Regions from separate parts of the Paenibacillus sp. A14 genome, predicted to be linked through region 1. Evidence: a T-box and tRNA genes for the amino acid it is inferred to sense, from the RefSeq annotation. Region 1 holds a T-box; the other regions hold tRNA genes.
The links. A T-box is a leader RNA that pairs with one kind of tRNA and senses whether it is charged. The one in region 1 lies ahead of leuS (leucine--tRNA ligase), so its partner is inferred to be a tRNA-Leu.

Region 1 (3,352 bases):
GTCTTGCCTTCCACCGCCTGCTTCACGTTCGGAAGGGCAAACGCATGCTCCTGCATGGCCGCTTGGTCCAGGTCCTTGGAAATCTTCGTCCGGTCGACGATTTTGCCGTTGACCTGGACGACGATTTCCACTTCGGCGTCCACCGTCCAAGCCTCGTCATAAGTCGGCCATGGTTCATAGGTCACCGTCTCTTTGTGGCCCAGGCTCTCCCACAATTCTTCCGCCAGATGCGGCGCCAACGGGGACAGCATTTGCACGAAGTTCTCCGCCGCCGCTTTCGGAACAACATCAGTCTTATAGGCTTCGTTGACAAAAATCATCAGTTGGCTGATCGCCGTGTTGAAACGCAATGCTTCGAAATCTTCCGTTACCTTTTTGACCGTCTTATGCCAGGTCCGCTTGAATTCGTCGCTGCCTTCGCCGTCCACAATCTTCGCGTTCAGACCACCGTCCTCGGCCACAAACAAGCGCCAAACGCGGGACAAGAAGCGGTGAGTCCCTTCAACGCCGTTGGCGTTCCAAGGCTTGGTCGCTTCCAGCGGCCCCATGAACATTTCGTAAACCCGCAGCGTATCCGCCCCGTACTCGTTCACAATTTCGTCCGGATTGATGACATTCCCGCGCGACTTGCTCATCTTCTCATTGTTCGTACCGAGAATCATCCCTTGGTTGACCAGCTTGTGGAACGGTTCCTTCGTCGACACGACGCCGAGATCGTAGAGGACTTTATGCCAGAACCGCGCATACAGCAGGTGAAGAACCGCGTGTTCGGCTCCGCCGATGTACAAATCGACCGGCAGCCATTCCTGCTGCTTCTCCATGGAGCAAAGCTCCTTGTCATTGTGCGGATCAATATACCGCAAGTAGTACCAGCAGCTTCCCGCCCACTGCGGCATCGTATTCGTTTCCCGGCGGGCCGGCATCCCGGTTTCCGGATCGGTCGTGTTCACCCACTCGGTTACATTGGCCAGCGGGGATTCTCCCGTACCGGACGGCTTGATCGCTTCCACATCCGGCAGAACGAGCGGAAGCTGATCTTCCGGCACCGGCTTCATCGTGCCGTCTTCCAGATGGAGAATCGGAATCGGCTCGCCCCAGTACCGCTGCCGGCTGAACAGCCAATCGCGCAGACGGTAGGTTATTTTGCCTTTCCCCTTACCGTTCTCTTCGAGCCAGGCTATCATTTTCTTGATCGCCTCTTCATTGCGCAATCCGTTGAGGAAGTCGGAATTCACATGCGGTCCGTCCCCGGCATATGCCTCTTTGGACAAATCGCCGCCTTCCACCACTTCGATAATCGGCAGATCGAACTGCTTGGCGAATTCGTAGTCGCGCTCATCATGACCCGGCACGGCCATTATCGCTCCGGTCCCGTATCCGGCAAGCACGTAATCCGCAATCCAGATCGGCAGCTTGGCCCCGTTCACCGGGTTTACGGCATAAGCGCCGGTGAATACACCGGTCTTCTCCTTCGCCAAATCGGTCCGCTCCAGATCGCTCTTGCGCGCCGCCTGCTCCTGGTAAGCCTTTACGGCTTCGCGCTGCGCTTCGGTCGTGATCTTCTCCACCAATTCATGCTCGGGAGCCAGCACCGCGTAGCTTGCGCCAAACAAGGTGTCGGGGCGGGTCGTAAACACGGTGAGCGAGTCCTCATTCCCCTCAATCGAGAATACCACTTCCGCGCCTTCGGATTTGCCGATCCAGTTGCGCTGCATATCCTTGATGCTTTCGGACCAATCAAGCTCTTCCAGATCCTCGAGCAAACGCTCGGCATACTCCGTAATTTTCAACACCCACTGGCGCATCGGCTTCCGGATGACCGGATGTCCGCCGCGTTCGCTCTTGCCGTCGATGACTTCCTCGTTGGCCAACACTGTTCCGAGGGCAGGGCACCAGTTCACCGGCACTTCGGCCACGTAAGCCAAGCCCTTCTTGTAAAGCTGGATGAAAATCCACTGCGTCCATTTATAGTACTCCGGATCGGTCGTACTGATCTCCCGGTCCCAATCGTACGAGAAACCGAGCGATTTGATCTGGCGCCGGAAGTTGTTGATATTCTTGACCGTGATATCCCGCGGGTGCTCGCCGGTATCCAGGGCGTGCTGCTCCGCCGGCAGACCGAAGGCATCCCAGCCCATCGGATGAAGCACATTATAGCCGCGCATCCGCTTGAAGCGGGATACGATATCCGTAGCCGTATAGCCTTCCGGATGGCCTACATGCAGCCCCGCGCCGGAAGGGTAAGGGAACATATCCAACGCGTAAAACTTCGGTTTCCCCTCATCTTCTTTCGTTTTAAACGTTTTATTGTTCTCCCAGTAAGCTTGCCATTTCGGTTCGATGTTTTGGGCTTGGTAAACGTCGTGTGGCACGTTTTTGTCCGCCATAATGTAATCCTCCCTAAAATCATTCATTGTCAAATATATCCTGTGCAGAATATAAAAAAACCTCCCGATCCATAGCGTATCATCGCTAGGGACGAGAGGAAATTTCCCGTGGTACCACCCTAGTTAGCGTCGGACATGCTTTGTCGTTCGCTCCCTTTACACCCTTAACGCGGGTAAGACGATGATGTTTTGCATCATAACTCCGAGGCGAGTTCATCTCCATTCTCCAACCGGCTTGCACCAAACACCGGCTCTCTGGGTGGCAGAATCGAAAACTAATATTCCTCTTCAAAGTTTAATCAATTTGCAATTAAATCACCATCCATTATATAAAACCAAACAGCCGCCGTCAATGGGGCCGGACTGAATCGCAAGCCCACAAAAAACATGAAAAACCCCCTTTACAGTTCGAGGGAAAGGAGTATAATTTATTAATGTTTCCACCATTTATTTTTGCGTGCCGAGACGTGGCTCAGCTTGGTAGAGCGCTTGCTTCGGGAGCAAGAGGTCGCAGGTTCAAATCCTGTCGTCTCGACCATTATAAAATCAACGGTTGCGGGGCTTTTGACCGCAACTTTTTTATGCTCAAAAACGCTGAATGTACCAACCGTGTACCAACGGATTTAAAAAAACGGAGAAGAGGAGCTTTCGTTAGTTCGAGCAAGCTCCTCTTCGCTTATCTTACTTGAAATCCTGAAAGCAACTCGCTTCGTTTACGAGCCGCTTCCTTCTTTATTTTTGGAGATCGTTATATTCCATCTCAATCCCTCTGCTCACGATATCTTAACATGTCATATTCAGCTTCTCAGCGGAAGCATCGAGCTTGCTCATCATTTCTTGATCGACACGTACTTCAATCTTTTCACTTTTGGGATTGTCAGATGGAGGACGCCCCATCTTTTTGAACGACATGGCTTCACCCCGCTATTCGCCCAACACCCGGTTCACCGCGTCAAGCATCGCCT
Region 2 (3,352 bases), on a different contig from region 1:
CCAATATAAAGAGGAGAGTAGGGTGAATATGGGGAAAAAATTCGATGCTCTTATGCCGAAGCATAAGGAGTTCATTCAGCGTCAGCATCTTTTTTTCGTCGGATCGGCGCCTTTGTCTGCGGAGGGACATGTGAATCTTTCGCCTAAGGGTTATTGCTCCTTGCGCATTCTGTCGGATAATCAGGTGGCTTACCTGGATATGTCGGGCTCCGGCAACGAGACGTGCGCGCATATTTTGGAGAATGGCAGAGTGACCCTGATGTTCTGCGCGTTTGAAGGGCCTTCCAGCATTGTGCGGCTTTACGGTAATGGGACGGTCGTACTGCCCGGCTCAAACCGGTGGGAGGAACTGTACCCGCTGTTTGATCCGCTTCCGGGCGCGAGACAAATGATTGTCGTTGACGTTCACATGGTGCAGGACTCGTGCGGCTTTGGGGTCCCGTTCATGAAGTACGAGGGCGACCGGGACACGCTAAGGGAAGTATCGCTTAAGTTCACCAATGAACAACTTGAAAAGTACTGGCACGAGAAGAATGCAGCAAGCATCGACGGCTTGCCGACAGCTTTTGGTTTGCCCGATTCGAAAGAGAACGAACGCTTGTTAAAATAATATAGTTAGTTCTTCATATATTGCGATACGATACATTTTTAATTGTTAACAAGTGAACAAAATACCCTTGTGGAAAGGGAGTCGGGTGACATTATCACAGCACAACAACATATTACATGTTTGCTTGTTGACTCACTTGGAGATGCATGATATTATATATTTCGTTGCTGCAAAACAATGCACAACGAAAAACGCGGTCGTGGCGGAATTGGCAGACGCGCACGGTTCAGGTCCGTGTGGGCTAACCCCCCGTGGAGGTTCGAGTCCTCTCGACCGCATTATACACATCACAAGCGAACTCCAGAGAAATCTGGAGTTTTTTTAATAGACGTGCGATGTGACAAGTATCCTTTTATATGGGGGAGAAAGCGGGGATGAGGCATATGACGGAAATCGCAGCATTGAGTGCGGAAAAGCTGGAGGAGTTTTTTGCTTATTGCAGGAAGCATCGCCGGGAAGTGGACGAATCATTTTTGTACGAGGAGGATTTACGTGACTTTGCGATTGGCGCAGATAACCCGACCTATATCGCCTTGGATCCGGCAGGGCACATGGTTGCCGCAGCCTCACTCATCAAGGATGCTTACCATCGCAAGGGGCGCCGGGGACGGTTCCGGATTTTTCACGCCGAAACGGCGGATCTCACTCTATACGAACAATTATTGAAGTCGATTGTGCGGCACGGGGAAGGGCTGGATCAGCTGTTTGTTTTTGTGCCGACCCTACAAGAGAAAGTGATGGAGCTATTGGGAAGATTGGATTTCAAACTGGAGCGGTATGCCTTTATTCTGGTTCATCACCATCTTGAGAAGCCGGCCTTTCAGGTGCCTGACGGATATCGGTTGGAAGCCTTTCGAACCGGGCGGGATGAGGAGGCATGGGCGGAGGTCCGCAACGCGGGTTTCGCCAAGTTAAAAGGAAATGAAACGCCTATCACCCCCGAAATGGTGGCCCAAATGGCTGCGGAGAACGATTACCTTGAGGGCGGGATGCAAATGCTGTACCATGGGGATCGCGCCGTAGGCATCGTTCGGGGGGCGGATGACGAGTTTGAGGGAGCGCCGACCATGAACATCGGACCGCTTGCGCTTCTTCCCGAATACCAAGGGAAGGGGCTCGGTAGAACCCTGCTGAAAGCCGCCATGGCGTTTGCGGTTGAGCGCGGTTATTCTCAAGCGATGCTATGCGTGAATGCCGAGAACGAACGGGCCAAAAATCTGTATTTGCAGGAAGGGTTCCGGCAGGTCGAAGCGGCCGCCAACTTCCGGTATGATATCGTCAAAGAAATGGTGGCGGATTAATTTGCTTGTTGACTCTCTTGCTGATGCATGATATTATAAATTTCGTTGCTGCGAATCAGCACAACGAAAACGCGGTCGTGGCGGAATTGGCAGACGCGCACGGTTCAGGTCCGTGTGGGCTAACCCCCCGTGGAGGTTCGAGTCCTCTCGACCGCATTACTTTAACAGGGAAGAAGCCTTTGAGTTTCCTTTTGGAAATTCAAAGGCTTCTTTGCTTGTCCAGAATTTGCAAGGGATTGCTCATTACTTTAGCCGATGAGGGCATTGAGCTGTATTTAAAAGTATAAAAACGTTTCCAAAATCACTTGAAACGTTTCCAACTTAGTGCTAAGATGATAACCATAAAAGAGCCAATAAGTGGGGGGTTAGATGTCAAGCATTAAAGATGTAGCCAACTTAGCCGGTGTTGCCGTGGGAACCGTATCCCGTGTCATTAATAATTCGGGTGCAGTAAAACCCGCGACACGCAGGAAAGTGGAGGAAGCTATTCAAGAATTAAATTATATCCCGAACGAGATCGCCCGGAATTTCAAAATGCGGAAATCCAAAATGGTTGCCCTGCTGCTCCCGAGCATCTGGCATCCCTTTTTTTCCGAAATGGCTTATTACATTGAAGATGAGCTGGACCGGGAAGGTTTCAAACTCATGTTGTGCAACAGCGGAGGCAAACCCGAAAAGGAGTTATATTATCTGGATATGCTTCAGCAAAACAAAGTAGCGGGCATAGTCGGCATTACGTACAACGATATCGAAAATTACATTAGCAACGATATCCCGATTGTCAGTATCGACAGACATTTTAACAAGAAGATCACTTGCGTCACCTCCGATAACTACGAAGGGGGGCGTTTGGCGTTAAGGGAGCTGGTCAAAGCGGGAGCCCGTAAACCGGCATTTCTAGGTAGTGTCACTTCCGTTTTTAGTGAAACCATGAATCGGAGAGAGGGATTCGTTCATGAGGCGAAAGCAATGGGCGTTAATTATGTAGTCTATGAGAAGCCGGACCCGGTTGTAGACGACGATGCCTATTTTGAGCAATTTCTGGATCAGTATCACGATGTGGACGGCATTTTTGCCATTACCGATATGTTTGCAGCTAAATATATTGAAAGAGCGGGCAGGCGGGGGGTTCGCGTTCCGGAGGATGTAAAAGTTGTCGGGTATGACGGCATTCAAGATCATCCTTATTTTCACCCATTATTGTCAACAATCAGGCAGCCTGTAGAAGAGATGGCGCGTACGACGATCAGGCTGCTCTACAAAAAAATTAGAGGCGAGACATTGGATCGGGAGGTTTACCGTTTACCGGTTATATTTAGGCAAGGCGAAACTACTTGAGTGCGGTTCTAGATCACGAGAAAAACATCGTTGCACGGTAGTTTCACCTTGCGGGTTAGCCGGTTGATGTTTTTCTTTTGACAAATTGGAAACGTTTCAATTA
Region 3 (3,352 bases), 180 kb from region 1:
CCTCCAACGTTCCACCGTTTCGGCTAGGTGTCTGGCCGCTGAAAATTTCGCCGATCCGGGTCGGGTCGAGCCGGAAGTTGAACTGGGCGTTATGGAAACCCATATCGACGTATTTGCGGCACTCCGGATACTTGTTGATGTCATAGTTCGGCACGGGGAACAGCTTCCCCCAATTGACGCCGAGCGTCTCCAGCGCCTTGGCAAACGCGTTTTGGTGCGCATTGTCACGGACGATCAGAAAGGCCAGCGTTTCGCGGAACGTTTTGTTGGAGCTCATCTCGTAGATCCGGGATTTTTGCAGCACGCCGGTCGATTCCAGCACCAGGTTATCCAGCAGATCGCTGATCAGGTTCCCGTGGCTGTAAACATAGTTCCCGTTCCAGGGATTGCCTGCGGCATCGACCGGAAGCGAGCTTTGGGCCCCCATGATGAAATGATGCGGGTTGGCATGCCTGACCGCCTCATCCAGCGGAGCACCATCGGCTCCCGCGTTACCGGGCATCGGTTCGCCCGAGCCGGTTAGCAGTTGATTAATCGTGTGCTGGACCAGTTCGACGTGGCTGATCTCTTCCAGAAATACCCCGCGGATCAAATCGCGAAATTGCGTGGCGTTCCCGCGGAAGTTATTGCTTTGGAAGAAAAACTGCATCATCGTGCGCATTTCGCCGAAACGCCCGCCAAGCGTCTCCTGAATGACCTTGGCCGCCTCCGGGTCCGGTTTGTCCGGTACGATAATGTTAATTAAATCCTCTTTATAGAAATACATTCGGCACCTCCTCAAATTTACAGGGTCGACAGCGAAACTGAAGCTTCCATAGTTTGCTTCTTTCTCTAGGACTTATGCGAAAAATACTTTTGACCATATTGCCCTGCCTATCGTTTCTTTATCATCAATGCCTACCATCTTTGCATAAAGGGGGCGGTTTCCGGGAAACTTACGAAACGTAGCTACTATAACCCAGGAGGTGCATCCTTTTGAAAAAGAGCTTGAAAACCTTGCTCGTAACCGCGTTGATTTCCAGCGCGTTCGCTTTGCCTGCTTCGGCTTACGGTACAACAGGCAGCGGTGCCGGCGGTATGACCGGAACCGGCGGGGGCAATATGACCGACAATACGACGGGCAATTATTCGACAAGAGGCAATTACTCGACGAATAATGTCCGGGCCAATGCCGCCAATGACAACGATGGCGTGGATTGGGGCTGGCTCGGTCTGCTCGGCCTGCTTGGCTTGGCAGGTATGCGCAGAAGAGAAACCGACCGCCGCTAATCCGTTTGGAGCATCCGGCAGAAAAGGTCTCCTTGGAGGCCTTTTTTTGCTGGCACAAAAAAAGAGCACCTCAATTAAGAGGAGCTCTTCGTCACTTCAAATAATGCCGAGGACCGGGCTCGAACCGGTACGGTAGTCACCTACCGCAGGATTTTAAGTCCTGTGCGTCTGCCAATTCCGCCACCCCGGCAGGGAAATGCGGGAAAAATCCCGTAGATATGATTATATACGCCTTTGCCTGGAGATTCAACCCCTTTTTTTATTCGTAGTGGAGCCTGGCCTCCTGGTCCGCTTAATTTTCTCCGCTATGTTTCATAACGGAATTTTCAGGGTAACTTGCGTTCCTTCGCCGACCACACTATGGATGGTCAGTCCGTACGGTTCACCGTACATGAGAACCGCCCGATCATGGACATTTTTAAGACCGTAACCTTTGGATGGAGATTGAAGTAAATGAACCAGCCGTTCGGACTCCACTCCAATCCCGTTGTCAGTCACCTGAAATACAATGCTCTGTTCTTCTTTACTGACCGAGAGAGAGAGCGTCCCGTCACCGTCTCCACGATTTTCGATACCGTGTATGATGGCATTTTCGACTAAAGGCTGGAGCATCAAATTGGGCATACGGCAAGAAAGCAGGGACTCCTCAATCCGGTACTCCACTTTGAAATTGTGGTTGTGCATGATTAACTGAATATGAATATAAGATTGCACATTCCGTATTTCGTCCGAAACCGTGATCAGATTCTGTCCTTTATTAAGGGTGGTCCGATAAAAAGTCGATAAGAGCTGTGCCATCTCACTAATATCCGTCGCGTGGATCCGCAGTGCCCTCCAATTGATGATCGAGAGGGAGTTGTACAGGAAATGAGGGTTGATCTGCGCCTGTAGAGCCTTCATCTCGGCTTCCTTGCGAGCGATTTCCCCCACATACATGGTATCGATCAGGTTTTTGGTATTATCTACCATATTTCCAAATCCGCGGATCAAATCGCCAATCTCATCTTTGGAATCGCTGGAGAAGACTTTAATGTCCAAATTGCCTTCGCCGATCAGCTTCATGCTTTTGTGCAGACGGTGAATCGGCAACATAATCCTCCGGGAAAAGAGCGTGCCCGCCACAACAACGGCCGCGATACAGGCCGTAATCATGAACAGAACAATCAAGGCAATCCACCATGCGGACTTTGTAATCAGACGGGTCGGCTTATATAAATAGACGTTCCATCCCGCAAGCGGGACAGCGGAAGACAACACGGTGTAGTCCCCTTCATTCCGAGGCAACGCCATGCCGACCGGAATGTTCGGATTCGCTCCTTTTGAGGAATAAACGGTGTTTCCGCTGGAGTCCGTTACGATAATTTCGGCGCCATGGGCTTGAAGGGGCTCGAAATTTTTAAATAGCTGATCGTAGTTAACCCGGGCAAACAGAATGTTGTTTTTGGGATTTCTATGTTTCGTGCTGAGGATTCTGCGGGCGCAGTACAGGTTGTTCTCCCGGGCAAACCAGAGAACATCCACTGATTTTATCACCTTCGGGTACCAGGATGTCCGGCTAATTTCCTCAATCGGAATGACGGTGTTTCCGTGTTGGGGCAAATTGCTCCCTGTATACAGCGTGATTTGCTCCACTCCGGGATTCAAGTAACGGGCGGTATAGAAGTTTTGATCGATGACATGGGTCAATTGATCATACATTTCGTATTCGCTGGTATAAGTGTTGTTGGCGGCATTTGTAATCTCTTGATTGAAGCTTAAAAAGTTCATTAGTTTATTGTAAACATCCAATTGATTGTTCACGGCCGACACAATTTGCGTTAAGGAGGCGTTCAGATCGGCTTTGGATTGCTGGACCAAGAGTGACCTGGTTGCGGCGAAACAGAAACTTCCGAGCATGATGACGGGAATCATACTCACTAGTAAAAAAGAGAGCAATATTTTGGTTTGAAATCGGAAATCGCCGATTCTTCGTTTAAAAGTCCGCCATATCCGCATGCTATTTCTCTCCCCGACCTGACATCACCCATGATTCGACTGGCGGAATTTCTCGGGGGTTTGCCCGAAAAAATCCCTGAAATTTTGG
Region 4 (3,352 bases), on a different contig from region 1:
ATGGAGATATCGTTATAACTGTCTCCGATCACGACAGTGTCTTCCAGAGGGATACCGTAATGTGCGGCGAGAAATTTCAGCGCTTGGCCTTTATCTGTAGAGGCGGAAATGATCTCCAGGGTATGATCGGCGGAGGAGGTGGTATGGACGAAAGGGTGATCGGCAAATTGTTCCTGAATCGCCTTCAGTTTGCCTTCATTATAAGTAAACACAAGAAGCTTGTAGACAGGCGAGCCGGTTTGCATCACTTGTTGGGGATGGTCCACTTGTTGAATGCCGAACTGCACAAATTGGACCAGGGCGCTCTTCCACAGCAATTCCCGATCGATATCGGGATTTCCGCTAAGCAGGACATCCATTTCCGCCCTCAATTTATCTTCGCCCCGGGAAGGGGAATAGATGGCTTCCGGACAAAAAATTTCAAAGTAAACATCCAACTCGTGCAAGTATTGTACCGCTTCCTCGGCAATTTTGCGCTCAATCGGTGTTTGGTTTAACAGGCGGCCTTTCTCGTCAATGACTGACGCCCCGTTAAAGGAGATCATGGGCAGGCCATCCAGACCGACCAAATTCCGCACATCATAGCTCGCTCTTCCCGTGCAGATGGTGACCTTATGTTCACCGGACTTCAGTATTTTGGCAATCTCGGCTATCCCTTCGTCACTCGGTTTGACTTGGCTGGTCAGCAAAGTCCCGTCCAAATCAATGGCGATCAATTTCATGATGGTTCCTCCTCTTTTCTCTATACTCTAGTAATAACCCTATCGAGTATAATTTATGAAAAGCATTTCAGGTCAACCCATAGGGGGTATGTTACAATGGAGCATATGTTTTGCTGTTGTACTCGAGAGAAGATAAGAAGGATGAGGAAGAATGGGTGCCCAACTTTGAGCCACTGATTCCCGTTAGGAATCGTTGGAGTCTAAAATGCGCGAATATTGGGGATAGTGGGACCGGATGCAATCCGGACAAATATCGTGAGTGAAATCTGCGCAGGTACGTGCCTTAAGATATTCTTCGATGGAAAGCCAGTGATTCCGCTCGTCTTTAATTTTCTTGCAGACGGCGCAGATCGGGAGCAAACCGTGGAGTGTGCCGGCTTGGGAGACGGATTTGCGAAGTGCGGCTTCGGTTTCCTTATATGAAGAAATATCGGAATAAAGTAGCATGAGTCCGCTAAGCCCCGATGTACCGGCTTGAAGCAATGGCACCGCTTCAAGCCGGTACCAGCGGTTGCTGGTGGTGCAAGGCTGCATTTCCGTAGAGAAGGAAGGGAGCGTTCCATCAAGAACTTTTTGCAGCCGGGCCATCATTTCGGGGATATAAGGTTTAGAGTAGTGAGTTGTCGGGTCACTGAAATGTTGCATTACATTCATTCCCGGGCGATCCCAGAGCGGAGAAAGCCCGTAGTTTACCGCCGTGCGAATCCAGGTATCGTTTACAAATCGGATCGTTCCTTCAGGATCAAGGATAGCCAGGCTTATAGGGAGACAGTTGGCAACTTCCTGCCATAAGAAAAATGGATTACTCACAGCTTTCCCTCCTACTCTAATGAGGTGGGGAGGTTTTTAACGGCGCAACTCCCAGCTCATATTAATTAATGGAAATTTTGTGATATAATTGGTTAGTGATAGAAAGAATGAGGATTGGTTTAATTATATACGCAAATACGTCATTTTACAATCATAAAGTACGTAAATGCGTAACTTTGAAAATTTGCGTCTTTTGAAGGAAGGTCGGAGCAGGTGTCTATTTATGATCGAATCGAGTCGCTTATAAAGGCTGGCGAGATGACCAAAAAGCAGTTTTGTCAGGACCTTAACATCAGCACCGGCAATCTGGGGGATTGGAAGCGCGGGAAATCCACGCCCAGCACGAATAAACTGATTGAAATAGCGGCTTATTTTAACGTAAGCCTGGATTGGCTTCTGATCGGCCAAGAAGGAAAACAGCCTTTCGTGATCAAAGAGCATCAGGCGCCTTACGGCAGAGAGATTGGAGAGGTCCTGAGGGAATACGGCTATTCGCTGACCCCTCGCGAGGCCGCGTTTATTCAGGAATATTTGGAGTTTGTCAAATACCGCAGGCAACAGGAAAACGATGGGGATTAATTCCACTTTACATTTCGTAAACACACCGATATAATAAGAATGTTCGTTTTTGAACTGCCGCGCGGTCGTGGTGGAATGGCAGACACGCTATCTTGAGGGGGTAGTGGGCATACGCCCGTGGAGGTTCGAGTCCTCTCGACCGCATCTTAGGTCATGCAGAAAGTCTCCGGATAAATTTCCGGAGGCTTTTTTTGTCTATTCGCTTTACCTGCAATCAACACTTCTCTAACATTCTTCTAATCTTTGGATACTATACTCGATTTAGTTTAAACCAAATAGGAGGGAAGAGAATGAGTAAGTTGTGGAGAAGGCTTGCGGTCAGCGGAATGGCTCTGGCCGTTATCGCGGCAAGTCCGGCGGTGATTGCCCAAGAAGGCGGGAATAAGGGGGCTGTTGCCGGCGGGACAACTTCCAAAAATCTGATTGTGCTTATCGGGGACGGCATGGGGCCGGCTCAAATTTCGGCTGCCCGCTACTACCAGCAATATGTGAAAGGCGTTAAATCGCTGAATCTCGATCCTTATTATGTGGGGCAAGCGACTACGTATGCCGACCGGGGCGAAGACGGGGGCACCGTCGTTTCCGGGATCGTCACGGATTCGGCGTCCGCCGGAACCGCCTTCGCTACCGGACACAAAACGTACAATGCCGGGATCAGCGTATCCAACGAAGACGTTTCGAAACCGTTTGCTTCGGTCATTGAAGCGGCGGAAGCCGGCGGCAAGGCCACCGGCCTCGTGACGACGGCGCGGATTACTCATGCAACGCCGGCTGTTTACGCTTCGCATGTCCGCAGCCGCGACAACGAAAATGCGATTGCTTCCCAATATTTGGACAGTGGGGTGGATGTGCTCTTCGGCGGCGGAAAGAACTTCTTTGTGACCAAGGAGGAGAAGGGAAAACGTACGGACAAGAACCTGCTTCCGGAATTTAAAGCGAAGGGGTACAAGGTGATTGAGAACGCCCAAAGCCTACAGGCATTGACGGCAAAAGATTCCAAGGTGCTCGGTTTGTTCGGCGGTTCCCACGTCGATTACGTACCGGACCGGAAAGCGGAAACTCCTAGCCTGGCCGCGATGACCTCCAAAGCGCTGGAAGTGCTTTCCGCGGATGAGGATGGCTTTGCCATCATGATCGAAGGAGGACGGATCGACCATGCGGGGCATGCGAACGATCTGCCGACCTTGGTTCAGGAAGCGCTGGATTTCGACGCCGCGTTTAAGGTGGCGATCGATTTCGCC

Region 2: it has a tRNA-Leu gene. The T-box ahead of leuS (leucine--tRNA ligase) is inferred to sense a tRNA for this amino acid. The anticodon was not compared.
Region 3: it has a tRNA-Leu gene. The T-box ahead of leuS (leucine--tRNA ligase) is inferred to sense a tRNA for this amino acid. The anticodon was not compared.
Region 4: it has a tRNA-Leu gene. The T-box ahead of leuS (leucine--tRNA ligase) is inferred to sense a tRNA for this amino acid. The anticodon was not compared.

What each region holds. Positions count from the first base shown of each region.
Region 1 is NZ_JBAGJD010000001.1:905,468-908,819, forward strand. Features, by position in the region: gene leuS (leucine--tRNA ligase) at 1-2,387, opposite strand, end outside; T-box leader at 2,472-2,688, opposite strand; tRNA gene V4U88_RS04415 (tRNA-Pro) at 2,849-2,925, shown strand.
Region 2 is NZ_JBAGJD010000003.1:641,763-645,114, reverse strand. Features, by position in the region: gene V4U88_RS10900 (pyridoxamine 5'-phosphate oxidase family protein) at 29-610, shown strand; tRNA gene V4U88_RS10895 (tRNA-Leu) at 804-888, shown strand; gene V4U88_RS10890 (GNAT family N-acetyltransferase) at 994-1,911, shown strand; tRNA gene V4U88_RS10885 (tRNA-Leu) at 1,983-2,067, shown strand; gene V4U88_RS10880 (LacI family DNA-binding transcriptional regulator) at 2,281-3,249, shown strand.
Region 3 is NZ_JBAGJD010000001.1:723,014-726,365, reverse strand. Features, by position in the region: gene V4U88_RS03580 (manganese catalase family protein) at 1-766, opposite strand, end outside; gene V4U88_RS03575 (WGxxGxxG family protein) at 976-1,269, shown strand; tRNA gene V4U88_RS03570 (tRNA-Leu) at 1,374-1,459, opposite strand; gene V4U88_RS03565 (sensor histidine kinase) at 1,582-3,264, opposite strand; gene V4U88_RS03560 (response regulator) at 3,289-3,352, opposite strand, start outside.
Region 4 is NZ_JBAGJD010000004.1:336,537-339,888, forward strand. Features, by position in the region: gene V4U88_RS12985 (Cof-type HAD-IIB family hydrolase) at 1-722, opposite strand, end outside; gene V4U88_RS12990 (PAS domain-containing protein) at 906-1,532, opposite strand; gene V4U88_RS12995 (helix-turn-helix domain-containing protein) at 1,746-2,111, shown strand; tRNA gene V4U88_RS13000 (tRNA-Leu) at 2,173-2,255, shown strand; gene V4U88_RS13005 (alkaline phosphatase) at 2,402-3,352, shown strand, end outside.